DNA from 2 places in the Pseudomonas chlororaphis subsp. chlororaphis genome. Region 1 is predicted to be linked to the other one. Evidence: riboswitches for the same ligand, from Rfam matches in the RefSeq annotation. Region 1 holds a riboswitch; the other holds the start of a gene.
What was found. A riboswitch is a leader RNA that binds a small molecule or an ion and turns the genes downstream of it on or off. The one in region 1 is predicted to bind cobalamin.
Positions count from the first base shown of each region.

Region 1 (15,118 bases):
ATCTGGTTGAACAGTTCGATCAGGATCGAGAAACCGATGGCCGCGTACAGGTAGCCTTTCGGGATGTGGAAACCCAGGCCTTCGGCGGTCAGGGCAAAACCGATCATCATCAAGAAGCCCAGGCACAGCATGATCACCGTCGGGTGCGCGTTGACGAAGCGGGTCAGCGGCTTGCTGGCGACAATCATCAGGCCGATGGAAATGATCACCGCGATCATCATCACCGCCAGTTCGTCGACCATGCCCACGGCGGTGATCACCGCGTCCAGGGAGAACACCGCATCGAGCACCACGATCTGCGCGACGATCGGCCAGAACAGCGCGTAAGCGGCATTGCCGGCGCGCTGGCTGACATGGCCTTCCAGGCGCTCATGCAACTCCATGGTGGCCTTGAACAGCAGGAACACACCACCGAACAGCATGATCAGGTCGCGACCGGAGAAGCTCTTGCCGAACACCTCGAACAGCGGCGCGGTCAGGGTCACCAACCAGGAAATGCTCGCCAGCAGGCCCAGGCGCATGATCAGCGCCAGGGACAGGCCGATGATCCGCGCACGGTCACGCTGGTGGGGTGGCAACTTGTCCGCGAGGATCGCGATAAACACCAGGTTGTCGATCCCCAGCACCAGCTCCAGCACGATCAGGGTCAACAGGCCAAGCCAGGCCGTGGGGTCCATTATCCATTCCATAAAAACGACTCTATCTCTCCAGTGAAATCAAACAGCCGGGCACGGCAAGGCAAGGCCACAAGGCCTTGGAACGGCGAGCGCAGGCCAGCGCCCAACGGTCGCGACGACCGGCGGCGAGCAGCGAAAAACAACGAGTTCGGGGTAACGGCCGCGCCTTATGACTGACGGAAGGCACCGCGAGACGGATCGAGCGAGGAAAGGCTGAGGCGTCCAGGAATAAGGACGACTGGGAGGCTCCGAGAGGGTGTTCATGCAAGTCCTGTGAAGAAAAACGGACTTGAATCCTACAACCCCAAGGGGAATTTCCCATGGGGGAAATCATTTCAAGATCTTATCGGGGGCTGCCTGGAGCAGCGCTATCACGAACAGGCTTGCTCGCGAAAAAGCCTATTGAGTGCATGCGACTACTCATGAGCGCTAACGGAATCCACCTCTGACCTGCTCGATATACCGCGCCACCGCCGGGGCCTTTTCGAAGCGGCGGTGGATCAGCGACAGCCAGGATGAAGCCGTGCTGCCCTGGATCGGCCGGTACAACACATTGGGCAGCCCCACGTGCCCGACCACCGATTCCGGCACCACGGCCACCCCCTGCCCCAGGGAGACCAGGGCCAGCACCGCCACCAGGCCGCCGGGCTGCGGCCCCAGTTTCGGCGCGTAACCACCCTCGGCGGCGACCTGCAAGGTGCCGCTGATCTGTTCCGGAAGCACGAAGGTCTCGTTATGCAAATGGGCCGGGGCGATCTCCGGCAAGCGCCCCAGCCAGGACTCGGCGGGCAGCGCCAGGACAAAACCTTCGCCATCCAGGCGGACCGCCTCCACCCCTTCGGGCAGGGTCATGGGCGAGCGGACATAACCGATGTCGAACCGCCCCTCGGCCACCAATCCGGGCAATGCCGCCATCGGGCTTTCGCGCACGCTCAGGCTGACGTCCGGGCAGTCCTGGATGAAGCGCTGCACCTGTTTTTGCAGCAGCCCCGAATACACCGCCGAGGCCACGTAGCCCAGCTCGATATGGCCGATTTCGCCACGCCCGGCGCGCTGGGCGTTACGTTGCGCGAACTCGAACTGGCGCACCGTGGCCTCGGCCTCGCGCACCAGGGCCGCGCCGGCCTCGGTCAGGCTGACCTCGCGCTGCTGGCGCACAAACAAGCGGGTGCCCAGGGTCTGTTCCATATCCTGGATCTGCCGGCTCAGGGTTGGCGGTGCGATGCCCAGCTGTTCGGCGGCGCGGGTGAAATTGCGTTGCCGGGCCACCGCCAGGAAATAGCGGAAATGACGGATTTCCATAAGTGCGTTAGCTCAAAGGTAATGAAGTGCTTCAGCTCGTCTAACAGAACGGGCGAAAGCCCGGGATAAGCTGGCCAGACCTTCACAGTAGAGAGCCCACGCCATGCACGTCAAACCACTGTTTCTGGCCATGATCACTTGCTGCAGCGTGCCCACGACTTTCGCCGCCGAGAAAGACGCCGACGTTGCCCAGAAGGCAATCCTCAATTTCGCCACTGCCCAACAACTGCTCAAGGCCGCACAGGAAACCGCCTCGGCCAAGGGCTGGCCCTGCGCCGTGGCGATCGTCGACGACGGCGGCTGGCCGATCCTCAGCGCGCGCATGGACGGTGCGCCGGTGGTGGCCGGTATCGAACTGGCCCAGGGCAAGGCGCGGACCTCGGCGCTGTTCAAGCGCCCTTCCGGCGACCTGGAAAACGCCATCAACGGCGGGCGCCAGGCGGCCATCACCTCGGGCCTGCTGATGATGAAAGGCGCGCAGCCGATCCGCGTCGACGGCCAGGTGATCGGCGCCATCGGCATCAGCGCCGACACCCCGGCCCACGACGATGAAATCGCCCAGGCCGCCCTCGCCGCGCTGGGTCAACGGGTGCAGCCATGAGGCCGGCCAGCCCGCGCCTGACCCTGCTCACCGCTTCCGGGGTGTGCTCGCTGATCGTGCTCGACACCAACATAGTCGCGGTGACCCTGCCGAGCATCGCCCGCGATCTGGGGGCCAACTTCGCCGATATCGAATGGGTGGTCAGCGCCTACATGCTGGCCTTCGCCGCGCTGCTGCTGCCGGCCGGCAGCCTGGCCGACCGCTTCGGGCGCAAGCGCACCCTGCTCTGCGGCCTTGGGCTGTTCATCCTCGCCTCCCTCGGCTGTGGCGCCGCGCCCAACGTGCTGTTGCTCGACATCGCCCGGGCGATCAAAGGGGTCGGCGCGGCGCTGCTGCTGACCTCGGCCCTGGCCACCATCGGCCACACCTTCCATGACGAGGTCGAACGGGCCAAGGCCTGGGCGTTCTGGGGGGCCTGCATGGGCGTGGCGATGACCGCCGCGCCCACCGTCGGCGGCCTGATCACCGAGTTCATCGGCTGGCGCTGGATCTTCTACCTCAACCTACCGGTGGGCGGGCTGCTGGTGCTGATGGTGTTGCGCGCGATACCCGAGTCCCGCGACACCCAGGCCGCCCGCCTCGATCCCTGGGGCAGCTTGGCCTTCAGCGCCAGCCTGCTGTGCCTGATCTGGGGCCTGATCGAAGCCAATCGCATCGGCTGGAGCCACCCGCTGACCTACGCCCGACTATTGGGCGGCGTGGCGTTGCTCGGGCTGTTCGTGCTGATCGAGCGGGTGCAGCGCCGGCCCATGGTCGACCTGCAGCTGTTCCGCCATCCGCGCTTCATCGGTGCCCTGCTGGGGATGTTCGCCTACGCCGGCTGCGCCCAGGTGATGATGACCCTGCTGCCCTTCTACCTGCAGAACGGCCTGGGCTTCTCGGCGATCGCCTCGGGGCTGGGCATGCTGCCATTTGCCCTGACCATGTTGATCTGTCCGCGCATCGGCGTGCGCCTGGCGACGCGTTATGCCCCGGCGACCCTGATGGCCGCCGGCCTGACCCTGGTCGGTTGCGGCAACCTGCTCGCCGCCTGGGCCGTGCAGGCTGGCGGCTACCTGAGCTTTGCCCTGGCCATCGCGGTGACCGGTGCCGGCGCCGGCCTGCTCAACGGCGACACACAGAAAAACATCATGGCCTGCGTGCCCCGCGACCGCGCCGGCATGGCCTCGGGCCTGAGCACCACCATGCGCTTCAGCGCCATCATGCTGGCCATCGGCGTGTTCGGCGCCCTGCTCGGCAGCCACACCCAGCAACGCCTGCACGCCAGCCTGGGTGAAAGCGCCACGCAATGGCTCGACCAGGCCCAGGCCATCGCCTCCCGGGTGGTGGCCGGCGATATGCCCGCAGCCCTGGCATTGCTGCCCGACTCGGCGAAAGAGCTGGTCGAACCGCTGGCTCGCCAGGCCTTTATCGACGGTTTCGGCGTGGTGCTTTGGGTGGCCGGCCTGCTGGCGCTGCTGGCGGCAGTGACAGTGGGCACGCTGATGCGCAATCCCATCCCGCAGCCGCGGCCTTTGACGCTGAGCGTGGAGTGAAATCAGGCGAGGGTCCGTCCTACGGCCACTGAAATCGTTCGGTGGCCATGACCAAGGCCCATAACCATCGCCCGCCTGCAGATGCATCGCCTCAGTCGCGGGCGCGCGCCCAAACCTCAAGTACGCCCCTGGCTGGCGCTGCTGCTCGACCAGTTGAACAGCGCCAGGCGCACGCGCCAGTACCGACAGGAAATGGTCAGGTAATAGCCGATGCAAGAGCGCCAGCAAGGGGACGCTCTTGCCCGCTCTCAAGGGAAAGGACGGGGCGCCAGAGCAAACGCATCCGTCCGTCGGCTGGTAATGCTCGATTCGCGCAGCGGATCGCAAAAAACATCCAGGACACCCAGCAAAAAAATACGCCGCTGCTAGGATTTCCGACGGACCTCACCCTAATAAAGGAGCAACACATGAGAGTCGTCCCCCTTGCCTTGGCTTGCGCCCTCACCCTCGGACTCGCCGGTTGCAATTCCATCGCCGGCAAGACCAATACCCTGAGCGATGAACAGATCAAATCCCAGACCAGCGGCGCCCTGGGTTATGCGCCCTCGGACGTCAGCATCGTCAGCCGTCGCACCGAAGGCACCAACACCTACGTGGCCTTGAAAACCAACGACAACAAGGAGTTCAACTGCATCATCAACGGCGGCAACCTGCTCACCCTGGGCATGACCAACCCGCCTTCCTGCGCCAGGAAAGGCGAAGCCATCCGTTCCGCTCCTTTCGGCGGCTGAAACGCTGATCCGGGGGCAGTCGTCGGCCGGCTCACGGCCGGACTGCCCTCACCCCATCACACCCCATCGATATGCCGGTACTGTGCATCCAGCTGCTGCGCCAGCTCGCGAGCGCGGCCGAGGCGGATCGGCCCGCGTTCGATATCGATCAACAGAGTCGGACAACCCAGGCGCTCCAAGGGCGGCAAGGTCTTGAGCCGGCCATCGGTGAGCAGCAGTACCCGTTGCTGCTCGGCTGGGTAACGCTTGTGCCGCGAGACCAGCCACCGTCCCGCCTCGGCCAAGGCCGCCAGCAACGGCGTGCCGCCGCCCGCGCCCAGCCCCTCGAGCCCGTCGCGCAAATCCTTCGAAGCCTTCAGGCCCTGCACCTGCCAGTTCGGCGCGCGGCCGCTGGCGGTCAGCAGGGCCAGGCGCGCGCGCTGCCGGTAGGCATCATCGAACAGCTGGGCCAGCAGGCCCTTGGCATCGCTCAGTGCCTGATGGCGGCGGGTCGAGGCCGATGCATCGACGATCACCAGCCACAGCTCATGGGGCGAACGGCTGCGCAGGTGCCACAACAGATCGTCACGCTGGTGGGGCCGACCGTTGAGCAAGGTGCCGGGCCAGTTGATCGAGCCGTGGACGGCCGCGCGCGCGCGGCCTTGCCTGCCCTTGTCCAACCGCCCGGCGCGGGACTTGGCATTCGCCCCCGCGTCGGACCGGGGGCGAATGCCTAGGGCTTTTTTGGCCAGCTCGGCACTTCACGCCGGGCGCCGGTGGCCAGCGCCTGGGCCGGCAGCTCGCCCCATTGGCCCTGGCCTTCGGCGGGGCTGGATTGGGCCGGGGATGGCGCGAGAGATGGCTGCGGCGGATGCGCCGCGCTCGGCGGGTGGTCACGACGGCGATGGCGCAGGGCGAATTCGGCCACCGCGTCTATGTCCTGCTCCTCGATAGCCCGGGCACCACGCCAGGCCGCGTGGGCGCGGGCGGCGCGCAGCCACACCAGATCCGCGCGCAGGCCGTCGACGCCGGCGGCGAAACAGCGCTCGGTGATCCGCTCCAGCGCTCGATCGTCCAGGGCGATCTCCGCCAGCAACAGCCGCGCCTGCTGACAGCGCTGGCGCAGCGCCGCCTGCTCGGCGGCCCATTGCTGGCAGAAGTTCTGGGGATCGCTGTCGAAATCCAGCCGCCGGCGAATGATCTGCCCCCGCTCAGTGGGCGGCGTCTGCCCGCTCAGGGCGACATTCAGGCCAAAGCGGTCCAGCAGTTGCGGACGCAGCTCGCCCTCTTCTGGGTTCATGGTGCCGATCAGCACGAACCTGGCCGAATGCCGGTGGGAAATACCGTCGCGCTCGATCAGGTTGGTGCCGCTGGCGGCCACGTCCAGCAGCAGGTCCACCAGGTGGTCCGGCAGCAGGTTCACCTCGTCGACGTAGAGCACCCCGCCATCGGCCTTGGCCAGCACGCCCGGGGAAAACTGCGCCCGGCCTTCGCCCAGCGCCGCGTCCAGATCCAGGGTGCCAACCAGGCGCTCTTCGGTCGCGCCCAGCGGCAAGGTGACGAACTGCCCGCTGGCCAGCAGGTCCGCCAGGCCGCGGGCCAGTGTCGACTTGGCCATGCCCCGAGGGCCTTCGATCAACACCCCGCCGATTTTCGGGTCGATGGCCGTCAGGCACAGCGCCAGTTTCAGGTCATCGGCGCCGACCACGGCGGACAGCGGGAAATGTGGGGTATCGCTCATGTCGGTTCTCGGTAAAGGGATGCACGAACATCAATCGGTGTAGCCGCTGCCGCAGGCTGCGATTGACGACGCAGTCGGCATAAAACAGACGACGCATTGCTATCTGACAGGCCGCGTCGCCTGCCCCAGCGGTCCCTGCGGGCCCGATCGCAGCCTGCGGCAGCGGCTACAGGGGCATCAGCCATCTTCTTCGATATCCAGCAGCAGGTTTTCCAGGGCCTCGCGGTACTCGCCGGGCGCCTGCCACATCCCGCGCTGCTGGGCTTCGAGCAGGCGTTCGGTCATGTCGCGCAACGCATGGGGGTTGTGCTGCCGGATGAATTCGCGGGTCGCCGGGTCCAGCAGATAGGCGTCGGCCAGCAGGGCGTACTGGTGATCGTCGATGAGCTGGGTGGTGGCGTCGAAGGCGAACAGATTATCCACGGTGGCGGCCATTTCAAAGGCGCCCTTGTAGCCGTGGCGCTTCACCCCTTCGATCCACTTCGGGTTGGCTGCGCGGGAGCGGATCACCCGGTTCAGCTCTTCCTTGAGGCTGCGGATCTTCGGCAGGTCCGGCTGGCTGTGGTCGCCGTGGTAGCTGGCGGCCTTTTCGCCGCTGAGGCTTTCCACCGCCGCGAGCATGCCGCCCTGGAACTGGTAGTAGTCGTTGGAATCCAGCAGGTCGTGCTCGCGGTTGTCCTGGTTCTGCAGCACCGCCTGCACCTGGCTCAGGCGCTGGGCGAACTGGCCACGGGCCGCGGTGCCTTCGTCGGCGCCACCATAGGCGTAGCCGCCCCAGTTCAGGTAGACCTCGGCCAGGTCCTCGCGGCTCTGCCACAGGCGAGCGTCGATAGCGCCCTGCACGCCCGCACCATAGGCCCCGGGCTTGGCGCCGAAGATCCGCCAGCCGGCCTGGCGCTGCGCGGCCTCAGCATCAAGACCGGACTGCAGCAGCGCTTCACGCTCGGCGCGGACCTTGGCCGCCAGCGGGTTGAGGTCGTCCGGCTCGTCCAGCGCGGCCACCGCCTGCACCGCGGCGTCAAACAGGCGGATCAGGTTGGCGAAGGCATCGCGGAAGAACCCGGACACCCGCAGGGTCACGTCCACCCGCGGGCGGTCCAGCAGGCTCAGCGGCAGGATCTCGAAGTCGTCGACCCGCTGGCTGCCGGTGGCCCACACCGGGCGCACACCCATCAGTGCCATGGCCTGGGCGATATCGTCGCCGCCGGTGCGCATGGTCGCCGTGCCCCACACCGACAGGCCTAGTTGGCGCAGGTGGTCGCCATGGTCCTGCAGGTGCCGTTCGAGGATCAGGTTGGCCGACTGGAAACCGATGCGCCAGGCGGTGGTGGTCGGCAGGTTGCGCACGTCCACCGAGTAGAAATTGCGCCCGGTGGGCAGCACGTCCAGGCGTCCACGACTCGGTGCGCCGCTGGGCCCGGCCGGCACGAAACGCCCGCCCAGGGCATCCAGCAAACCACGCATTTCCGCCGGGCCGCAGGCATCCAGGCGCGGCGCCACTACCTCGCGCAGGCTGTCGATGATCGCCTTGACCTCGCTCCAGCCGGGCTCGTTCAGTTGCTCGACCTCACCGGCCAAGGCCGCTTCTATCAAGCGCCCGGCAAACAGCTCCAGGCGCTCGCGGGTATCGCCGGCAGTGCGCCACAGTTGCTCACTGAGGTCCTGCAAGGCCTGTGGCCGGCGCCCGCTCCAGGGCTCGGCCAGGGCGCAATCCAGCGGATCGAAACCCAGCTCGAAGGCCTTGGCCAGGGCCCGCAACAGGCTCGACTGCGCGCCCCGGCCATCGCCACGGGGAATGCGCAGCAAGGCCAGCAAGGTGTCGATACGCAGGCGGCCCACGGGCGATTCGCCGAACACATGCAGGCCGTCGCGGATCTGCGACTCCTTCAGGTCGCACAGGTAGGTGTCCAGGCGCGGTAGCCACAGCGCCGCGTCGGCCTCGCCGTCGAGCTGTCCGTCCAGTTGCAGTTCGCGGTCGATCCGGGTCACCCGCACCAGCTTGAGAATGTCCTTCTGCAACTCGCGGGCGCGGCGCGGATCGAGCAACTGGGCTTCGTAGTACTCGTCGGCCAGCAGTTCCAGGTCGCGCAGCGGGCCATAGGTTTCGGCGCGGGTCAGCGGCGGCATCAGGTGGTCGATGATCACCGCCTGGGTCCGGCGCTTGGCCTGAGCGCCCTCGCCCGGGTCGTTGACGATGAACGGATAGATATTCGGCAGCGGCCCCAGCAGCACGTCCGGCCAGCAGCTTTCGGACAGGCCGACGCCCTTGCCCGGCAGCCACTCCAGGTTGCCGTGCTTGCCGACGTGGATCAGCCCGTGGGCGCCGTAGGTCTGGCGCAGCCAGAAGTAGAACGCCAGGTACCCGTGGGGCGGCACCAGGTCCGGGTCGTGATAGACCGCGCTCGGATCGACCTGATAACCGCGCGCCGGCTGGATGCCGACAAAGGTCAGGCCAAAACGCAGGCCGGCGATCATCAGCCGCCCGCCGCGGAACATCGGGTCGTTTTGCGGCCCGCCCCAACGTTCCGTCACCGCCAGGCGGTTGGCTTCGGGCAACGCGTCGAACATGGCCTGGTACTCCTCCAGCGCCAGGCTTTGCTGGCACGGGCGCAGGTCGAGGCTGTCCAGGTCGTTGCTGACGCCACCGAGCAGTTGCTGGATCAGTGCTGTCCCGCTGTCCGGCAACTCGGCCGGCAACGGGTAGCCCTCGGCGTGCAGCGCGCACAAGATATTCAGCGCCGCCGCCGGCGTATCCAGGCCCACGCCATTGCCGATGCGGCCGTCGCGGGTCGGGTAGTTGGCGAGGATCAGGGCGATGCGTTTTTCAGCATTGGGCAGCCGGGCCAGATCGACCCAGCGCCGCGCCAGTTCGGCGACAAAATCCATGCGCTCGGGGGCCGGGCGGTAGCAGACCACGTCCGACTGGCTGCGCTCGCTGCGCCAGGCCAGGTCCTTGAAGCTGATGGGCCGGCTGATGATGCGCCCGTCCAGTTCCGGCAAGGCGATGTGCATCGCCAGGTCCCGCGGGCCCAGGCCCTGCTCGCTGGCGCGCCAGCCGGGTTCGTTGTCCTGGGCGCAGATGGCCTGGATCACCGGAACATCGCGGCGGAACGGCCGCAGGTGCGGCGCTTCCGGGCTGGACTGGGCAAAGCCGGTGGTGTTGAGAATCACCCCGGCCTCGACTTCATCCAGCAGCTCCTCGACCACCGCCAGGCAACCGGGCTCTTTCAGGCTGGCCAGGGCAATCGGCAGCGGGTTCAGGCCCGCCGCCAACAAGCGCCGGCAGAACTCATCGATAAAGGCCGTGTTGGCCGCCTGCAAATGCGAGCGGTAGAACAGCAGCGCCGCCACCGGCTGGCCGGCCCGCCAGTCGGCTTGCCAGTCGCTGAGGGCGGCGCGGCTTTTGTGCGGGTGGTAGATCGCTGTGCGCGGCAGGGTCTGCGGCTCGGACCAATGGTAATCGCGCCCCAGCCAGGCACTGGCCAGGCAGCGGTACAGGTTCAGCGCATTGCCCATGCCGCCCTGGCGCAGGAAGTGCCAGAGGCGCTCGCGGTCGGCGGCGGGCACCGTGCTCAGGTCGCTCAGCTCCGGGTCCGGACGATCGTCGCCCGGCACCAGGATCAACTGCACGCCGCGCTGCGCCAGCTGCACCAGTTGCTCGATGCCATAACGCCAATAAGCGATGCCACCGTGCAGGGAAATCAGGATCACCTTGGCGTGGCGCAGCACCTGGTCGACATACAGGTCGACCGAGGCATGGTTCTGCACCTGCATCGGGTTGGCCAGGCGAAAGCTCGGGTAGTCCTCTGGCAGTTGCTGCGCCGCTTCGGCCAGCAGCGCCAGGCTGGAGTCGCCGCTGCACAGGATCACCAGTTCGGCGGGGGTCTGTCCAAGGTCGGCAATGTTGTCATCCGACACGAAACCGCCGGGCTGGGTCCTGAGCAGGTGCATGACTTACACGCTAAGCGCGGCGCGCAATTGCGCTTCGAGCAGGGTCGCGTCCAGTTCCTGGCCGATCAGCACCAGGCGCGTGGCACGGGCTTCATCGGCGCCCCACTGGCGGTCGAAGTGCTTGTCGAAGCGGGTGCCCACGCCTTGGATCAACAGGCGCATCGGCTTGTTGGGGATCGCTGCGAAGCCCTTGACCCGCAGGATGCCGTGCTGCACCACCAGTTGGGTCAGGGCGTCCAGCAGCAGGCTTTCGTCGGCCTGGGGCAGCTCGATGGAGATGGAATCGAAGGCGTCGTGGTCATGATCATCATGATCGTCGCCATCGTGGTGATGGTCATGATGGCTGTGGCGGCCGTCGATATGTTCTTCCGAGCCGTTGCCCAGGCCCAGCAGCACGTCCAGCGGCAGGCGACCGCTGCTGGCTTCGATGACTTTCACCGCCGGCGGCAGCTCCTCGGCCACTTCCAGGCGCACCTTGGCCAGGTCTGCCGGGCTGATCAGGTCGGCCTTGTTGAGGATCACCAGGTCGGCGCTGGACAGCTGGTCGGCGAACAGCTCATGCAGCGGCGACTCATGGTCGAGGTTGGGGTCGAGCTTGCGCTGGGCGTCGACCTGGTCCGGGAAGGCGGCGAAGGTGCCGGCGGCCACGGCTGGGCTGTCGACCACCGTGATCACCGCGTCGACGGTGCAGGCGCTGCGGATTTCCGGCCACTGGAATGCCTGGACCAAAGGTTTGGGCAGGGCCAGGCCAGAGGTTTCGATGAGGATATGGTCGAGGTCGCCGCGACGGGCCACCAGCTCGCGCATCACCGGGAAAAACTCTTCCTGCACGGTGCAGCACAGGCAGCCGTTGGCCAGTTCAAAGACACGACCGCTGGCTTCTTCCTCGGTGCAACCGATGGAACACTGCTTGAGGATCTCGCCGTCGATGCCCAGCTCGCCGAACTCGTTGACGATCACCGCGATGCGCCGACCCTGGGCGTTGTCCAGCATGTGCCGCAGCAAGGTGGTTTTGCCCGAGCCGAGGAAGCCGGTAACGATGGTGACGGGAAGTTTGGCCAGTGTTTTCATCGGATGCCCTTTGGCAAGGTGGCGGGCATACGGGACGAGAACCGCGCAGGCAACTGCACGGAAGGGTTCGCCACCGGATCACCCCGCCCGGTTGTAGTGAGAATCAGGTCCGAGGCAGGTCTCCTGGCTGACGGCGTGCCGGTCGTTAGACTGGCCAACGATGCGCCTTCCCGCCGCCTGGCAGTGGCCTTGCATCGTTCATCACCGTTTACAGTTGCGGGGGCAGCCGCGGCTTGGACCGCGTTCCCTTCTTAGCTTCGACAGACGCCGAAGAACCTCGAGAGCGCAAGGCTACGCAGAGCTTGGGGGGCGGTCAATGTCCATGCAGCGCAAGGACAGGCCAATTGCGATCGAAAACGAGAACCCTTGCCAATTGACGCCCCTCCCTCGCCCATGCTCTCCTACACACCTTGTTACGGGTGCCCTTCACAGGGTGAAACGGGAAACCGGTGCGTCACAGGCCAAAAGCCTTGATCAGTCCGGTGCTGCCCCCGCAACGGTAAGCGAGCGAAGAATCAGATCCACTGTGCCAGCAGTCCGGCATGGGAAGGCGATTCTTGCAGGCGTGGCGCAAGCCCCGCCCCTCGCGAGCCCGGAGACCGGCCCGCTGCACAGTCATAACAAACCCGCGGTGGGCGGGCGCTGTTAATTCCCCGCGAGCCCGTCTCGCGGGGTTTTGCTGCGCTCGATTCACCCGCTGACACACCAGAGGGAAGCGCCATGTCGATCATCAGCAGCACCAGCCACTCCAGCAGCAGTACCGCCACCCTGAGCCAACGCCTGGTCGCCGCCATCGGCGCCTCGATTCTCGGTGCGTGCCTTGTGTATTTCGCCGGCTTCTCCCATATCGAAGCGGTGCACAACGCCGCCCACGATACCCGCCACAGCGCCGCCTTCCCTTGCCACTGAGACCTGCCGACATGATCAAGCGTATCGCGCAAACCGCGGGGTTCACCGGGTTGCTGGCGGCCCTGTTGCTGACCCTGCTGCAAAGCTTCTGGGTCGCGCCGCTGATCCTGGAGGCGGAAACCTACGAGAAGGCCCCGGCCGCCCAGCATGAAGAAGCGCATGAGCATGCCGCCGGCACCGCCGCCCACAGCCACGACGCCGAAGCCTGGGAACCGGAAGACGGCTGGCAGCGCGTGCTGTCCACCACCGGCGGCAACCTGGTAGTCGCCGTGGGTTTCGCCCTGATGCTCGCCGGCCTCTACACCCTGCGCGCGCCGAACCGTACTTCCCAGGGCTTGCTCTGGGGCCTGGCCGGTTATGCGACTTTCTGCCTGGCGCCGACCCTCGGCCTGCCGCCCGAACTGCCGGGCACCGCCGCCGCGGACCTGGCGCAACGGCAGATCTGGTGGGTCAGTACCGCCGCTTCCACCGCGGCCGGCATTGCCCTGATCGTCTTCGCCCGTAACTGGCTGCTGAAAGCGCTGGGCGTGGCCATCCTCGCCGTGCCGCACCTCATCGGCGCGCCACAGCCGCAAGTGCATTCGATGCTCGCTCCGGAGGAGCTGGAGGCGCAGTTCAAGATCGCTTCGCAGCTGACCAACGCCGCGTTCTGGCTGGCCCTGGGCCTGATCAGCGCCTGGCTGTTCCGCCGCAAGAGCGACGATCAGTACTCGGCATGACGCAGGCCAGCACAGCGCCGACCCTGGTGGTCGGCCTGGGCTGCCAGCGGGGCTGCCCGGTGGAGACCTTGCGCGCCCTGCTCGACCAGACCCTGAGCACCCACCGCATCGACCCCGGGCAGATCAAGGCCCTGGCCAGCATCGACCTGAAACGCGAGGAACCCGGGCTGCTGGCCCTGGCCGCGCAACTGGACTTGCCCCTGACCTGTTTCAGCAGTACCCAGCTGACGCCTTATGTGCTGCAACTCAGCCATCGTTCGCAGATCGCCTACGAGCGCACCGGCTGCTACGGCGTCGCCGAAAGTGCCGCCCTGGCCCTGGCCGAACACCTGGCCCGAGGCCCGGTAAGGCTGCTGGTCCCGCGGCAGAAATACGCCCAGGCGACCCTCGCCTTGGCCTGCTCCGGGTAAATCTTCGATAATCCCCGCCGCTGATCATGAGCAATCTTCATCTGTGAGGTTGCCTCGCCCTTTTTTCACAGGAGAACGCCATGACCGTCTTTTTTATCGGCGCAGGTCCCGGCGACCCGGAACTGATCACCGTCAAGGGCCAGCGGCTGATCCACAGCTGCCCGGTCATCATCTATGCCGGTTCCCTGGTGCCCGAAGCCGTGCTCCAGGGCCATCGCGCCGAACAGCTGGTCAACAGCGCCGAGCTGCACCTGGAACAGATCATCGAGCTGATCAAGGACGCCCATGCCAAAGGCCAGGACGTGGCCCGGGTACATTCCGGCGACCCCAGCCTGTACGGCGCCATCGGCGAGCAGATTCGCTGCCTGCGCGAGCTGGGCATCCCCTTCGAGATCATCCCCGGCGTGACGGCCACCGCGGCCTGCGCGGCCTTGCTGGGGGCCGAACTGACTCTGCCGGACGTCGCCCAGAGCGTGATCCTGACCCGTTATGCCGACAAGACCTCGATGCCCGCCGGCGAGGCATTCGCCAGTCTGGCCGCCCACGGCACCACCATGGCGATTCACCTGGGGGTCAACCATCTGGAAAAGATTGTCACCGAGCTGCTGCCCCACTACGGCGCCGACTGCCCGATTGCCGTGGTGCACCGGGCGACCTGGCCGGACCAGGACTGGGTGCTGGGCACCCTGGCGGACATCGCCGAAAAGGTCCAGGCCAAGGGTTTTCGGCGCACGGCGCTGATCCTGGTGGGCCGGGTGCTGGCCACGGACAGTTTCAGTGAGTCGTCGTTGTATCGCGCGGGGCATGCGCATCTGTATCGGCCTTGAGGGTGTATCGCGAGCAAGCTCGCTCCTACAGTTGATCGTGTCCCCCCAGTAGGAGCGAGCTTGCTCGCGATCCAGGCGCCGCAAGACACCTGGAATAATGGGCATAAAAAAACGGCGCTCACGGGGCGCCGTTTTTCATGTTCGCAGCGAACGCCTTACTTAGTAGTAGGCGTTTTCTTTCTGCGTGTGGTCGGTGACGTCACGTACACCCTTGAGCTCGGGAATGCGCTCGAGCAGGGTGCGCTCGATGCCTTCCTTCAGGGTCACGTCGGCCTGGCCGCAGCCTTGGCAACCACCGCCGAACTGCAGCACGGCGATGCCGTCCTCGACCACATCGATCAGGCTGACCTGGCCGCCGTGGCTGGCCAGCCCCGGGTTGATCTCGGTTTGCAGGTAGTAGTTGATGCGCTCGTTGACCGGGCTGTCGGCGTTGACCATCGGCACCTTGGCGTTGGGTGCCTTGATGGTCAGCTGGCCGCCCATGCGGTCGGTGGCGTAGTCGACCACCGCGTCATCGAGGAAACCTTCGCTGAAGGCGTCGATGTAGGCGGTGAAGCTCTTCAGCCCCAGGGCTTTGTCTTCGGGCTTTTCTTCACCCGGCTTGCAATAGGCGATGCAGGTCTCGGCGTACTGAGTCCCTGGCTGGGTGATAAAGATGCGGATGC
Region 1 is NZ_CP027712.1:4,227,496-4,242,613, forward strand. Features, by position in the region: gene C4K27_RS19055 (TerC family protein) at 1-689, opposite strand, end outside; gene C4K27_RS19060 (LysR family transcriptional regulator) at 1,107-1,979, opposite strand; gene C4K27_RS19065 (GlcG/HbpS family heme-binding protein) at 2,083-2,580, shown strand; gene C4K27_RS19070 (MFS transporter) at 2,577-4,115, shown strand; gene C4K27_RS19080 (hypothetical protein) at 4,523-4,846, shown strand; gene C4K27_RS19085 (vWA domain-containing protein) at 4,903-5,505, opposite strand; gene C4K27_RS19090 (magnesium chelatase ATPase subunit I) at 5,559-6,566, opposite strand; gene cobN (cobaltochelatase subunit CobN) at 6,744-10,517, opposite strand; gene cobW (cobalamin biosynthesis protein CobW) at 10,521-11,588, opposite strand; cobalamin riboswitch at 11,685-11,883, opposite strand; cobalamin riboswitch at 11,989-12,210, shown strand; gene C4K27_RS19105 (CbtB domain-containing protein) at 12,309-12,497, shown strand; gene C4K27_RS19110 (CbtA family protein) at 12,509-13,216, shown strand; gene C4K27_RS19115 (cobalamin biosynthesis protein) at 13,213-13,626, shown strand; gene cobM (precorrin-4 C(11)-methyltransferase) at 13,707-14,453, shown strand; gene nfuA (Fe-S biogenesis protein NfuA) at 14,613-15,118, opposite strand, start outside.

Region 2 (15,118 bases), 860 kb from region 1:
GAGGCCAGTGAAACAGTCGCGGCGGCAATGCCGCGCAATCATTTCAGCGACCCCGGCTGTTGCCGGTCTGCGAAGGCGCGCGATTTTATCAGGCTTGAGGTGTAGCGGCCATCCTCGGGCCGACGGGCAGGGCATATCCGCTTAAAAAAAAAACCGCAATTGCGCGTGTCGATCGCGCCGCTCGGGGCTGTATAAGGTATAGCCTTGTACCCGCTATCGTTATGACAGCACGAAAACTTCCATCGACCGGGTGAATGTTTGTCCAGGCTTTGTGGTCACAGCCTTGGTCAATCCTGTTCATGCGGTCTGTTCCAGCCGCCTTTTGTCGTCGGGAATCCTCCATGCGTTTGGGTAAATTTCTTTTTGTGGGCTGTTTGTCATTGGTCAGCCTGGCGAGTCATGCCGAAACCCTCAATAACCTGTATCAGGTCCGCGAACCGGTCAGCAGCCAGGCCCCTGGCGAGCGCGACCAGGCCACCCAGCGGGCCCTGGAAACCCTGGTATTGCGCCTGACCGGCGATAGCAAGGCCCTGCAGAACCCGGGACTGGCGGCGATCCGCAAGGACCCGCAGCAGATCATCAGCCAGTACGGCTACGACGCCGGTCCTCCCGAAAGCCTGCAGGTCGACTTCGACCCGGCCAGCACCGACCGGGCGTTGCGCCAGGCTGGCCTGTCGCTGTGGGGCAGTAATCGCCCGTCGATTCTCGGCTGGTGGCTGACCGACTCCAGTGAAGGTTCCAGCCTGGTGGGCGATGGCCAGGCCAGCGCCACGCCGTTGCGCCGTGCGGCCCTGCATCGCGGCCTGCCGCTGCGTTTGCCGCTGGGTGACCTGAATGAGCAGATTGTCGCTACGGCGCCGAATCTCGAAGGTTCCGATCCGGCGCCATTGCGCGCCGCGTCGGAGCGTTACGGCGCGGACGCTCTGCTGGCGGTGCATGCCAGTGAAGAGGGCGGTCAGTGGCAGGCCAAATGGCGCCTGTGGCTGGGTGACCAGAAGGAGCAGGGCAGCGTCCAGGGAGCTGATGTGCCGGCCTTGGCCGATGCCGTGCTGTTGGCGGTCAGCCAGCGCCTGGCCCCGCGTTTCGCGGTCAAGCCGGGCGCATCCAGCGAGCAGTTGCTGGAAGTGCAGGGCATGAACCTGGAGCGCTATGCGGCGTTGGGCCGTTTGCTCGAGCCCTTCGGTGGGCGTTTGCAGAGCGTCGATGGTGATCGTTCGGTGTACCGGGTCAGCGGCAGCGCCGAGCAGCTGCGTGCGCAGTTGAATCTGGCTCGGTTGCAGGAAGTCCCGGCGGGCGCTGTGCCTGTCCAGCCGACTGTCGAAGGCGCGACACCTGCGCCTGCACCGGCCGCGCAACTGCGTTTTCGCTGGTAGGTTTTCTTTCTTTATATAGAAGCAATGGAGTGGTTCATGGCTGATACGCGTCGATGGGTCTGGTTGGGTGGGTTGGTCCTGCTCTGTGGGTTTGTGTACCTGTTGCATCCGATCCTGACGCCGTTCCTGGTGGCCTTATTGTTGGCCTATCTGTTCGATCCGCTGGTGGACCGCCTGGAAAAGCTCGGGTTGTCGCGCACCTGGGGCGTGGTGGCGGTATTTGCCCTGTTCACCCTGATCGTCATGGCGTTGTTGCTGGTGCTGGTGCCTATGCTCGCCAAGCAACTGCTGCGCCTGTATGAACTGGCGCCGCAGATGCTCGATTGGCTGCAGCACACGGCAATGCCCTGGGCGCAGTCCAAGCTGGGCTTGTCCGATGGTTTCTGGAAGTTCGACAAGGTCAAGGCGGCGATCAGCGAGCACATGGGGCAGACCACCGATATCGTCGGCGTGGTCCTGAGCCAGGCAACGGCCTCCAGCCTGGCGCTGATTGGCTGGCTGGCCAACCTGGTACTGATTCCGGTGGTCAGCTTTTACCTGCTACGCGACTGGGACCTGATGATGGCGAAGATCCGCAGCCTGTTGCCCCGTGATCGCGAGGAGCGTGTGGTGGCGCTGGCGGGGGAATGCCATGAAGTGCTGGGGGCGTTCGTCCGTGGTCAGCTGCTGGTGATGGTGGCCCTGGGGATGATCTATGCAGCGGGCCTGATGCTGGTCGGGCTGGAACTGGGGCTGTTGATCGGTCTGATTGCCGGCCTGGCGGCCATCGTGCCGTACATGGGGTTTGTCATCGGCATCGGCGCGGCGCTGATTGCTGGGTTGTTCCAGTTCGGTGGCGACCTGTACCCGATGATCGGCATCGTGGCCGTGTTCATGGTCGGCCAGGCCCTGGAGGGCATGGTGCTGACCCCCTTGCTGGTGGGCGACCGGATCGGCCTGCACCCGGTGGCGGTGATCTTCGCGATTCTCGCCGGTGGTGAGCTGTTCGGTTTCACCGGCATCCTGCTGGCCTTGCCGGTGGCGGCGGTGATCATGGTGCTGGTGCGCCATGTGCACGACTTGTACAAGGATTCGGACATCTATAGCGGTGTAGAGGAGTCCGAGCTGTAACGTCCACGGTTAACGCTTTCGGGGCGCCTGCGTTTCAGGTGGGTGCCATCGAGAGTGTTTACAGCTGTCACATCCACCGTCAAAGAAACCCCCGTGATTTCATCAGGCTAACGCAAACCTTTGATTTTGCTTGTGGTCTGCTACATTGTGCGCCCGGCGTCACGGGTATAAACTTTGCAAACTTTACACAGAGGCCACTAACGGTTCGTTTGGAACTGTTCAGTCAGCATGAAACCGATTCAGCTGCCCCTAGGTGTGCGTCTGCGTGATGACGCCACCTTCATCAACTACTACCCAGGCGCCAATGCCGCTGCACTCGGCTATGTCGAGCGGCTTTGCGAAGCCGACGCCGGCTGGACCGAAAGCCTGATCTACCTCTGGGGCAAGGATGGGGTAGGGCGTACGCACTTGCTGCAGGCGGCCTGCCTGCGGTTCGAGCAGTTGGGGGAGCCAGCGGTCTATTTGCCCCTGGCGGAATTGCTGGACCGCGGCATCGAAATCCTCGACAACCTGGAACAGTACGAACTGGTCTGCCTGGATGACTTGCAAGCGGTGGCGGGCAAGGCTGACTGGGAAGAAGCGCTGTTTCATCTGTTCAACCGCTTGCGTGACAGCGGCCGGCGCCTGTTGATCGCGGCTTCGACCTCTCCCCGGGAGCTGCCGGTGAAGCTGGCGGACCTCAAATCCCGCCTGACCCTGGCGCTGATCTTCCAGATGCGCCCGCTCTCCGATGAAGACAAATTGCGTGCATTGCAATTGCGCGCCTCACGTCGCGGGCTGCACCTGACCGACGAAGTCGGGCACTTTATCCTGACGCGCGGTACCCGCAGCATGAGCGCCTTGTTCGAGCTGCTGGAGCGCCTTGATCAGGCGTCCTTGCAGGCTCAGCGCAAGCTGACCATTCCCTTCCTCAAGGAAACCCTGGGCTGGTAAAGCCGCGGGCGGTAGTGGCTTTTTGGTATATTCAAGCGCCAGAAAACCCGCATCCGGAAGCGGTTCCAGAGGCGCGTGCGTTTAAAATGGGCTTAAGGCCTTAGATGTTGAGTAGAAACCGATAAGTCACATTTCAATCGATTGAATTTGCAAATTAGAGCGATAGAAGGCATAGTCGCGGCTTCTTTATAACTTTAAGCCACGGTCGTGCCCATGCTGAAGCGCTTCGCACCCCTCGTGCCTCTTGCACTCGTTACCCTGTTGTTTGGTTGCGCCACCCACTCTCCGGTGAGCCAACAAGAGCAGCAACAACAGGTTCAAAACTCTTCAAAAGCCCAGTCTTCCGCTATTTTCCAGGAAGAGCTGGCAACCGAAAAAGAACTCGCCGAGTTCGCTGACAGCAAGCCTTACCAGCTGCCAGTGCTGGCTGACAGTATTCTCGAACGTGGCATGTCCCTGATCGGTACCCGTTACCGTTTCGGCGGTACCTCTGAAGCCGGTTTCGATTGCAGCGGTTTCATCGGCTACCTGTTCCGTGAAGAGGCCGGCATGAATCTGCCGCGCTCCACCCGTGAAATGATCAACGTTGATGCTCCGCTGGTTGCGCGTAACAAGCTGCAGCCGGGCGATCTGCTGTTCTTCGCCACCAATGGCCGCCGCGGTCGCGTAAGCCATGCTGGTATCTACCTGGGCGATGACCAGTTCATCCACTCCAGCAGCCGCCGCAGCGGTGGCGTGCGGGTGGACAGCCTGGGCGACAGCTACTGGAGCAAGACCTTCATCGAAGCCAAGCGCGCCCTCGCCATGGCCCCGACCGTGGTCACCGCACGCAAGTAAGCGGACTTTTTGTAAGGTGAAGTTAAAGTCTTACTTGAAGTTTGGCGCGTAGGCGCTAGAATCCTGATCTATTGTTGAAAACTAACCGCGTAAGCCCTGCTTACGCGGTTTTGTTTTCGGCCTCACGGCAGAGAAAGCCGCATCCAGATCAGGATTGTTCTGCATATGTCGACGTCGGCCCGCCTTGCATTGATCGTTCTCGCCGCGCTGCTCAGCGCGTGCGCCAGTCGTACCCCGCCACCTGCGCCCGTGGTACGTGCTCCCGTATTCAACACTCCCCAGACCTTCTCGCCGGCTGCCGAAGACGTGCTGTTTCGTGCGTTGGGCCTGGTGGGCACACCTTATCGCTGGGGCGGCAACACACCGGACTCCGGTTTCGATTGCAGCGGCCTGATCGGCTACGTCTATCGCGACGCCGCCGGTATCTCGCTGCCGCGCTCGACCCGCGAAATGATCGGCATGCGGGCACCGAATGTCGGCAAGAATGCCTTGCAGACCGGCGACCTGATATTTTTTGCCACCAATGGCGGTTCCCAGGTCAGCCACGCGGGCATCTATGTCGGCGAAGGCCGCTTCGTCCATGCGCCGGCCACCGGCGGCACGGTGAAGCTGGACAGTCTGTCCAAGGCCTATTGGCAAAAAGCCTACCTGAGCGCCAAACGCGTGCTGCAGCCAGAGCATCTGGCGCACAATCCTTAGGTTCTTCCTGTCTCTGCGTCGAGGTTGCCATGACCGCTCGTACCCTCAACCTCGACGACGCCCTCTATCACTACCTGCTCGATGTTTCCCTGCGCGAAACGCCGCTGCTGCGCCGTCTGCGTGACGAAACCCAGGCGCTGCCCATGGCGCGCTGGCAGGTAGCGCCCGAGCAGGGGCAGTTCCTGGCGTTGCTGATCAAGCTGATCGGTGCCCGGCGTGTGCTGGAGGTGGGGACCTTCACCGGCTATAGCACCTTGTCCATGGCCGCGGCCTTGCCGGAGGATGGTCAACTGATCTGCTGTGACATCCCGGGCGACTACAACGCCACCGCGCGCCGTTACTGGCAGGAAGCAGGTGTCGCCGGACGGATCGAGTTACGCCTGGCACCGGCCCTGGAGACCTTGGCCAGGATCGAGCAGGAGGAGGGCGAGGGTGGTTTCGACCTGGTCTTCATCGACGCCGACAAGGCCAATTACCCGGCTTACCTGGAAAGTGCCCTGCGCCTGCTACGCGTGGGCGGGTTGGCGGTGTTCGATAACACGCTGTGGAGCGGTCGGGTGCTGGAGGAAAATCCCCAGAGTGAAGACACTCGGGCCATCCAGGCACTCAATCGCGCCTTGAAGGATGACCCGCGTGTCGACCTGTCGCTGCTGCCCCTGGGGGACGGCTTGACCCTGTGCCGCAAGCGCTGAACCTATTGCGCCTTGGCTGCTGACACGCGCCAGACTTTGTTGCCGACATCATCGGCTACCAGCAGATCCCCTTGCTTGTCGATCACTACGCCGACCGGGCGGCCCATGGCTTTCTCGTCGGCGTTGAGGAAGCCGGTCAGCACGTCCACCGGTTGGCCTACCGGCTTGCCGTTGGCGAAGGGTACGAAGATCACTTTGTAGCCGCTGTGGGGCTTGCGGTTCCACGAGCCATGCTGGCCGATGAACACGCCTTGGGTGAACGGCGCCGGCAGCTTGCTGCCTTCGGCGAATGCCAGGCCCAGGGAGGCGGTATGCGGGCCGACGGCATAATCCGGGGCGATGGCCTTGGTCACCAGGTCCGGGTTCTGCGGAGTGACTCGCACGTCCACATGCTGGCCGTAATAGCTGAATGGCCAGCCATAGAAGGCGCCGTCCTTGACCGAGGTGATGTAGTCCGGCACCAGGTCGCTGCCGATCTCGTCGCGCTCGTTGACCGCGGTCCACAACTGGCCGCTTTGCGGCTCCCAGGCCATGCCGTTGGGGTTGCGCAGGCCTGAGGCAAAAATCCGTTGCTTGCCGCTGGCGCGATCGACTTCCCAGATGGCGGCGCGACCTTCCTCCTGATCCATGCCGTTTTCGCCGACGTTGCTGTTGGAACCGACCGTGACGTACAGCTTGCTGCCGTCTTTGCTGGCAATCACATTTTTGGTCCAGTGGTGGTTCAGCTTGCCGCCAGGCAGGTCCACCACCTTGGTCGGCTGGGCGCTGATCTTGGTGTCGCCGTCCTTGTAGGGGAAGCGCAGCAGGCGATCGGTGTCGGCGACGTACAGATCATTGCCCACCAGGGCCATGCCGAACGGCGAGTTGAGGTTTTCCAGGAATGCCGTGCGGGTTTCCGCCACGCCATCGTGATCCTTGTCCCGCAGCAGGGTGATGCGGTTCGGGCTGGGCACGCCGGCCCCGGCGCGGCTCATGATCTTGCTGGCGATCCAGCCACGAATACCCTTGCTGTCATCGGGGGAGGGCGGGGCGTTGGTCTCCGCCACCAGTACGTCGCCGTTGGGCAGCACGTACAACCAGCGCGGATGGTCCAGGCCTTCGGCGAATGCGGCGACCTGGGTGCCGGCGGCGGCCACCGGTTTGGCGCCTTGCGGCCAGCCGATCGCGGGCGCGATGTTCACGGTCGGGAACAGGGTCTTGTTCGGTTCGGGGAGTTTTGGCGAGGGGCCGGTGCCGTCGGAGACCTGGAGGGTGGAGGTTTCGCCACAGGCACCAAGGCCTGCGGCGACGGCGATAAGGATTGCGTATCGAAGTTTGAGCATGCTGATTTCCCTATGTATGCACGACGTCGGTGTAGTCATAGAGAAGCACAGGTCGGCGATGGTTCAACCCGTTCAGCGCGCTTCCTTGAACAGCACGGCAACGCCGGGGTGATAGTTGCCGGCTTCATTGCGCAATTTGCGGTACGCGTAGGGGAAGTACCAGGCCACGGCGCAGCAATGTTCCTTTTGCAGGTCGTCGACCATGTCCTGCAGTTCTTCCGGGGTGGCGCTGTGCTGGGTTTTCTGGGGCGTGACGAACAGGCAGCCGAGTTTCAGGTCGCTGGGGTAGCTGGCTTTTTTCGCGTCGCTGGCGACATCCAGCAACGGTTGGGTCAGGTGCAGGCTGTTGACCCGGGGCCAGCGCTGGGTGGCCTGGATGTAGATGCGTTCCTCCTGCGTGGCGATGTACAGGTCGGTGCGGCCGTTGCGGTCGCCGTCCTCGAGCTGTTTTTGGCTCGGTGCGTGTTCCAGGGTGACCATCTCCGCCATCCAGGCTGCCGCCGAGAGCATTCCCAGGTTGGCTTTTTCGTCGAACCAGTACGGGCTTTCGTTATCGCCGCGCACGGCGTTGTAGCGGTCGATGCAATCGAACCAGCGTTCCAGGGCAGGGCGCAGGAATTCCAGTTTCGGATTGCTGATGATCATGCCTTGCATAGGACTTTTCCTATTATTGTTGAGATATTGGAGTTTTTTAACGCGATTATGGCTATTTGATATCACTGCGCTGAGTGTGGCACAAGATTGGCGTCATTTTTCCGATATGCAGCATTCGCCGATCTGCGGGGCTTTAATTGACGCTCCACCCCCAACCCTCTAACCTTCGCGACTTGTTTCAGGTGCTCTGTGGCCTTGGGTCGACAGAGTGAAACAGGGAAGCCGGTGAGTACGCGTGCCGAAGGCGCACGCACGACGATTCCGGCGCTGCCCCCGCAACGGTAAGTGAGTCAAGACTGCGCCTGATGCCACTGTGTCGACTGTCGACATGGGAAGGCGCGCAGTTGGGCATTCCAGCCACTCACAAGCCCGGAGACCGGCCTGATCCATCCAACGGCATCACGGTGGGCGATGCCAGGCTTGCGCCGTCTATTCCTATTCCTGCCCCCCGTTATCCAGCCCCAACGGAGAGCTGCCCCATGACTGAATCCCCCGATCGTGACGAACGCCATCTGGCGCGCATGTTGCGCAAAAAAGCCGTGATCGATGAACGCATCGCCAACTCGCCGAACGAGTGCGGCTTGCTGCTGGTGCTGACTGGCAACGGCAAAGGCAAAAGCAGCTCGGCCTTCGGCATGCTCGCGCGGGCCATGGGCCACGGCATGCAATGCGGCGTGGTGCAGTTCATCAAGGGCCGCAACAGCACTGGCGAGGAATTGTTCTTCCGGCGCTTCCCGGAGCAGGTGCGTTTCCATGTCATGGGCGAAGGCTTCACCTGGGAAACCCAGGACCGCCAGCGCGACATCGCCGCGGCCGAAGCGGCCTGGGCGGTTTCCCGCGAACTGCTGAGCGATCCGACGATCGGCCTGGTGCTGCTCGATGAGCTGAACATTGCCCTCAAACACGGCTATCTGGACCTGGATCAGGTGCTCAGCGACCTGCAGGCGCGACCGCCGATGCAGCATGTGGTGGTCACCGGACGTGGCGCCAAGCCAGAGATGATCGAACTGGCCGACACCGTCACCGAAATGGGCATGGTCAAGCATGCGTTCCAGGCCGGGATCAAAGCGCAAAAAGGCGTCGAACTGTGAGTGATGCCCGTCATTGCCCGGCGGTATTGATTGCCGCGCCGGCTTCCGGTCAGGGCAAGACCACCGTGACCGCCGCGCTCGCTCGCCTGCATCGCAATCAGGGGCGCAAGGTGCGCGTGTTCAAGTGCGGCCCGGATTTTCTCGACCCGATGATCCTCGAGCGCGCCAGCGGTGCGCCGGTGTATCAACTGGACATGTGGATGGTCGGCGAACAGGAAAGCCGCCGCCTGTTGTGGGAGGCCGCCGGCGAGGCGGACCTGATCCTGATCGAAGGCGTGATGGGGTTGTTCGACGGCACGCCGTCCAGCGCCGACCTGGCGCGGCATTTCGGGGTGCCGGTGCTCGCGGTGATCGATGGCACCGCCATGGCCCAGACCTTCGGCGCCCTGGCGCTGGGGCTGGCGCGTTATCAGCCGGACTTGCCGTTCGCCGGCGTGCTGGCCAACCGCGTCGGCACCCTGCGGCATGCGCAGTTGCTCGAAGGCAGCCTGACCGAAGGCCTGCGCTGGTACGGCGCGCTGTCCCGGGAGACCGGCATCGAACTGCCCAGCCGCCATCTGGGGTTGGTGCAGGCCAGCGAACTCAACGATCTGGATCTGCGTCTCGACGCCGCCGCGGCCGCCTTGGCTGACAGCTGCGAAGTGGCCTTGCCGCCCGCCGTGGCGTTCGCCGCTCCCCAGGTGGTTGCCGTCGAACCGTTGTTGGCCGGCGTGCGCATTGCCGTGGCCCGTGACGAAGCCTTTGCCTTTACCTATGGCGCGAGCCTGGATCTGTTGCGGGCCATGGGCGCCGAGCTGGTCTTTTTCTCGCCGATCCATGACGCGACGCTGCCGGAGGCGGACAGCCTGTACCTGCCGGGCGGTTACCCGGAGCTGCATCACCGGGCGCTGGCGGCGAACGGCTCGATGCTCAGCGCGATCCGCGCGCATCACGCCGCAGGCAAGCCCTTGCTCGCCGAGTGCGGCGGCATGTTGTATCTGCTGGATTCCTTGACCGACGTCGACGGCGAGCGCGCCGAACTGCTAGGCCTGTTGCCCGGCGACGCGGTGATGCAAAAGCGCCTGGCGGCCCTGGCCTTGCAGGCGGTGGAGTTGTCGGAAGGCTCGTTGCGCGGGCATACCTACCACCATTCGTTGACCAGCACCGAGCTTGCGCCGATCGCCCGCGGCCTGAGCCCGAATGGCGGGCGCGGCGCGGAAGCGGTTTACCGCGAAGGGCGGATGACCGCCTCTTATGTGCATTTCTATTTTCCGTCCAACCCCGAAGCGGTGGCGGCCCTGCTGGCGCCGGCAGGAGCGAGCGTGCTCGCGCGGCGCCCATGAGCGACAACGCCTTTTCCGCGGCCGAACGCGACGCGGTCTATCGCGCGATCGCCGAGCGTCGTGACATGCGCCACTTCGTCGGTGGCACGGTCGAGCCGCAGGTCTTGCGTCGCCTGCTGGAGGCGGCGCACCAGGCGCCCAGCGTCGGCCTGATGCAGCCCTGGCGGTTCATCCGTATCAGTGACCGGTCGTTGCGCGGGCAAATCCAGCAACTGGTGGAAGAGGAGCGGGTACGCACCGCCGAGGCCTTGGGCGAGCGCTCCGATGAGTTCATGAAGCTCAAGGTCGAAGGCATCGACGACTGCGCCGAGGTCCTGGTGGCGGCGCTGATGGACGACCGTGAGCGGCATATTTTCGGCCGCCGCACCCTGCCGGAAATGGACCTGGCCTCGCTTTCCTGCGCGATTCAGAACCTGTGGCTGGCGGCCCGGGCCGAAGGGTTGGGCATGGGCTGGGTGTCGCTGTTCGAGCCTGCTGCCTTGGCTGAGCTGCTCGGCCTGCCGGCCGGGGCCAAGCCGCTGGCGGTGCTGTGCCTGGGCCCGGTCGGCGAGTTTTACCCGGCCCCGATGCTGGTGCTCGAAGGCTGGGCGCGGGAGCGTCCGCTGAGTGAATTGCTGTATGAAAATTACTGGGGAGTGAGTCAATGAGTGTGGCGTTACTGAGTGTCGCCGGGGTGGCGCTGGATGCGTTGCTGGGCGAACCCAAGCGCTGGCATCCGCTGGTGGCGTTCGGTCGTTTTGCCGATCGCATCGAGCAACGCTTCAACTCCGGTGGCCGCGGCTGGCGCAGTCATGGCGTCACCGCCTGGGTCATCGCGGTGCTGCCGCTGACCCTGCTGGCAACCCTGTTTTCCTGGCTGCCCTACATCGGCTGGTTGTTCGAGATCCTGGCGCTGTATTGCGCCCTCGGCCTGCGCAGCCTCGGCGAGCATGTCGAGCCGGTGGCCCAGGCCTTGCGCAGCGACGACCTGGACCAGGCGCGGCAGCGGGTCGGCTATCTGGTGAGCCGGCAGACCAGCGAGCTGGATGCCACCGAAGTCGCCCGCGCAGCTACCGAGTCGGTGCTGGAAAATGGCAGCGACGCGGTGTTCGCCGCCTTGTTCTGGTTTGCCGTGGCCGGCGCGCCGGGCGTGGTGCTCTATCGCCTGAGCAACACCCTGGATGCGATGTGGGGCTATCGTAATGAACGTTTCGAGCGTTTCGGCTGGGCGGCGGCGAAGATCGACGACCTGCTCAACTACATTCCAGCCCGCCTGGTAGCCCTGACTTATGCGTTGCTGGGCAAGACCCGCCTGGCGCTGAAATGCTGGCGCCGCCAGGGGCCGACCTGGGACAGCCCGAATGCCGGGCCGGTGATGGCGGCCGGGGCCGGTGCCCTGGGCGTCGAGCTGGGCGGCGCGGCGATCTATCACGGCGAACTGCACCAGCGCCCGCAATTGGGCGAAGGCGTGGCGGCCGATGCCTCGTCCATCGATCGCGGCTGGCAACTGGTGCAGCGCGGGGTCTGGTTATGGCTGCTGATTCTCTGCGTGGGAGCTGAGTTCTATGCTTGAGCACGGTGGCCGCCTGCGCAAGGCGGCCGAGCAATACGGCATCGCCGAGGCCGACTGGCTGGACCTGTCCAGCGGCCTGGCACCCTGGCCGTGGCCGATTCCCGAGATCGGGATGCGGGCCTGGGCGCGCCTGCCGGAAACCGACGATGGCCTGGAGCAGGCGGCCCGCGACTACTACGGCGCGGCCCATGTGTTGCCGGTGCCCGGTTCCCAGGCGGCGATCCAGCTGCTCCCGCGTTTGCGCCGCGCCGGCAAGGTCGGCGTGCTGTCGCCCTGTTATGCCGAGCACGCCGAAGCCTGGCGCCGCAGCGGCTACATCGTGCGGGAAGTGCTGGAACAGGAAGTGGACTTTTTCCTCGACAGCCTGGACGTGCTGGTGGTGGTCAATCCGAACAATCCCACGGGCTTGAGCCTGACCCCGGAGCGCCTGCTGGACTGGCATGCGCGCCTGGCGCAGCGCGGTGGCTGGCTAGTGGTCGACGAAGCCTTCATGGACAACACTCCCCAGCTGAGCCTGGCGGCCCAGGCCGATCAGGTGGGGTTGATCGTCCTGCGTTCCTTCGGCAAGTTTTTCGGCCTGGCCGGGGTGCGCCTGGGCTTCGTGCTGGCCGAGCTCAAGCTGCTCAAGCAGCTGGCCGAGCAGGTCGGCCCCTGGGCCGTCAGTGGGCCGACCCGGGTGCTGGGCCAGGTGTGCCTGCGCGACCGTGAAGGCCATGGGCGGCAACGGCTGCGCAGTGAAGCGGCGAGCCTGCGCCTGGCGCAGCTGCTCGAGCGCCACGGTCTGAAACCCCAGGGTGGCTGTGCGCTGTTCCAGTGGCTGATCACCGATCGCGCCGAGCTGTTGCATGAGTTCATGGCGCGCCGGGGCATCCTGCTGCGGCTGTTCACCCACAACAGCAGCCTGCGTTTTGGCTTGCCGGCCGATGAAGCCGACTGGTCGCGTCTCGAACAGGCCTTCGTCGCCTACACCAAGGAACATCCATGACCACCCTGATGGTGCAGGGCACCACTTCCGACGCCGGTAAAAGCACCCTGGTGACGGCGCTCTGCCGCTGGCTGACGCGCCAGGGCGTCAGCGTCGTGCCCTTCAAACCGCAGAACATGGCCCTCAACAGCGCGGTGACCGCCGACGGTGGCGAGATCGGTCGGGCCCAGGCAGTACAAGCCCAGGCCGCGCACCTGGAGCCGCACACTGACATGAACCCGGTGCTGCTCAAGCCCAACAGTGACACCGGGGCCCAGGTGATCATTCACGGTCGTGCAGTGACCACCATGAACGCGGTGGCCTATCACGACTACAAGGCCATCGCCATGCAGGCGGTGCTGGCCTCTCATCAACGCCTGAGCGCGGCCTATCCGGTGGTGATGGTGGAAGGCGCGGGCTCGCCGGCGGAGATCAATCTGCGGGCCGGCGACATTGCCAACATGGGCTTTGCCGAAGCGGTGGACTGCCCGGTGCTGCTGATCGCCGACATCAACCGTGGCGGGGTTTTCGCCCATCTGGTGGGCACCCTGGAGCTGTTGTCGCCAAGCGAGCAGGCGCGGGTCAAAGGTTTCATCATCAACCGTTTTCGCGGCGATATCGCCCTGTTGCAACCGGGCCTCGACTGGCTCGAAGCGCGTACCGGCAAGCCGGTGATCGGCGTGTTGCCCTATGTGCTGGATCTGCATCTGGAAGCCGAGGACGGTATCGACCAGCGTCAGGCCGACAAGGCCGAGCAGGTGCTGAAAGTACTGGTGCCGGTATTGCCGCGCATCAGCAATCACACCGACTTCGACCCGCTGCGCCTGCACCCCCAGGTGGACCTACAATTCATCGGTCCCGGCCAGGCGATTCCGCCGGCCGACCTGATCATCCTGCCAGGCTCGAAAAGCGTGCGCAGCGACCTGGCGTACCTGCGCGCCCAGGGCTGGGACACAGCCATCGCCCGGCACCTGCGCTACGGCGGCAAGTTGCTGGGTATCTGCGGCGGTTTGCAGATGCTCGGCGAGCAACTGCACGACCCTTTGGGGTTGGAAGGCGCGCCAGGCTCCAGCGCGGGGTTGGGGCTGCTGGCGTTCGAAACGGTGCTGGAACAAGAGAAGCAGTTGCGCAATGTGCGTGGACGTCTGGCGCTGGAGGAGGCCGAGGTCAGCGGTTATGAGATCCATGCCGGCGTCACGACGGGGCCGGCGCTGGAACTGGCCGCCGTGACCCTGGACGACGGTCGCTGCGACGGCGCGCGCAGCGACGACGGGCAGATTCTCGGCACCTACCTGCACGGTCTGTTCGAGGCGCCGGCGGCCTGCAGTGCGTTGCTGCGCTGGGCGGGTTTGCGCGAGGTGCAGGCGGTCGACTACCACGCTCTGCGCGAGCGTGATATCGAGCGCCTGGCCGATCTGGTGGAGCAGCACCTGGACACCGAGTACCTGCGCCAGCTTTGCGGGCTTTAGAGCGTCGGCGCCGGCATTGCCGCGCCGCTGTGGCTTTACCTCAATTCAAGGGTTTCCAAGCATGTTGCAACTGATCCTCGGCGGTGCCCGTTCCGGCAAGAGTCGCCTGGCGGAAAAGCTCGCCGGCGAGAGCGGCCTGGCCGTGACCTATATCGCCACCAGCCAGGCGCTGGACGGCGAAATGAATCAGCGCATCGCCCATCACCGCGAACGGCGTCCGGCCCAATGGGCATTGATCGAGGAGCCGTTGGAATTGGCGCGGGTGCTGCGCGAAAACGCGAGCGCCGAGCGCTGCCTGCTGGTGGATTGCCTGACCTTGTGGCTGACCAACCTGTTGCTGCTGGAGGATACCCAGCGGCTCGCCAGTGAGCGCGAAGCGCTGCTGGAGTGCCTGGCGTTGCTGCCGGGCGAAATCATTTTTGTCAGCAACGAGACTGGAATGGGTGTCGTGCCGCTGGGCGAGTTGACTCGCCGTTATGTCGATGAAGCCGGTTGGCTGCATCAAGCCCTGGCCGAGCGTTGTCAGCGGGTAGTGCTGACGGTGGCCGGCCTGCCCCTGACTCTGAAAGGAACTGCGTTATGAATGACTTCTGGTGGCTGCGGCCGTGCAAGGCGCTCGACACTCAAGCCCTGGAGGCGGCGCAGTCGCGCCAGCAGCAATTGACCAAGCCCGCGGGTTCGCTGGGGCAGCTGGAGCGGGTCGCGGTACAGCTGGCCGGCTTGCAGGGGCGGGTCAAGCCTGGCCTGGAGCAGCTGTGGATTGCGATTTTCGCCGGCGACCACGGGGTGGTGGCCGAGGGCGTTTCGGCTTATCCGCAGGCAGTCACCGGGCAGATGCTGCACAACTTCGTCAGCGGCGGCGCTGCCATCAGCGTGTTGGCGCGGCAGCTGCGGGCACGCCTGGAAGTGGTCGATCTCGGCACGGTGACGCCCGGCTTGAACCTGCCCGGCGTGCGGCATTTGAACCTGGGGGCGGGCACCCGGAACTTCGTCGAGGGGCCGGCCATGACCCAGGCCCAGGGCGAGCAGGCTCTGCAGGCCGGACGTGACAGTGTGCTGCGGGCCGTCGAGCAGGGCAGCGAACTGTTTATCGGCGGCGA
Region 2 is NZ_CP027712.1:5,084,587-5,099,704, reverse strand. Features, by position in the region: gene C4K27_RS22890 (DUF2066 domain-containing protein) at 342-1,373, shown strand; gene C4K27_RS22885 (AI-2E family transporter) at 1,410-2,483, shown strand; gene hda (DnaA regulatory inactivator Hda) at 2,712-3,416, shown strand; gene C4K27_RS22875 (C40 family peptidase) at 3,630-4,253, shown strand; gene C4K27_RS22870 (C40 family peptidase) at 4,419-4,952, shown strand; gene C4K27_RS22865 (O-methyltransferase) at 4,982-5,644, shown strand; gene C4K27_RS22860 (PQQ-dependent sugar dehydrogenase) at 5,647-6,966, opposite strand; gene C4K27_RS22855 (hypothetical protein) at 7,039-7,620, opposite strand; cobalamin riboswitch at 7,784-8,019, shown strand; gene cobO (cob(I)yrinic acid a,c-diamide adenosyltransferase) at 8,100-8,711, shown strand; gene C4K27_RS22845 (cobyrinic acid a,c-diamide synthase CobB) at 8,708-10,033, shown strand; gene bluB (5,6-dimethylbenzimidazole synthase) at 10,030-10,680, shown strand; gene cbiB (adenosylcobinamide-phosphate synthase CbiB) at 10,677-11,585, shown strand; gene cobD (threonine-phosphate decarboxylase CobD) at 11,578-12,570, shown strand; gene C4K27_RS22825 (cobyric acid synthase) at 12,567-14,018, shown strand; gene cobU (bifunctional adenosylcobinamide kinase/adenosylcobinamide-phosphate guanylyltransferase) at 14,080-14,601, shown strand; gene cobT (nicotinate-nucleotide--dimethylbenzimidazole phosphoribosyltransferase) at 14,598-15,118, shown strand, end outside.
Region 2: linked by a shared signal. The riboswitch ahead of cobO (cob(I)yrinic acid a,c-diamide adenosyltransferase) and the one ahead of C4K27_RS19105 (CbtB domain-containing protein) in region 1 are both predicted to bind cobalamin.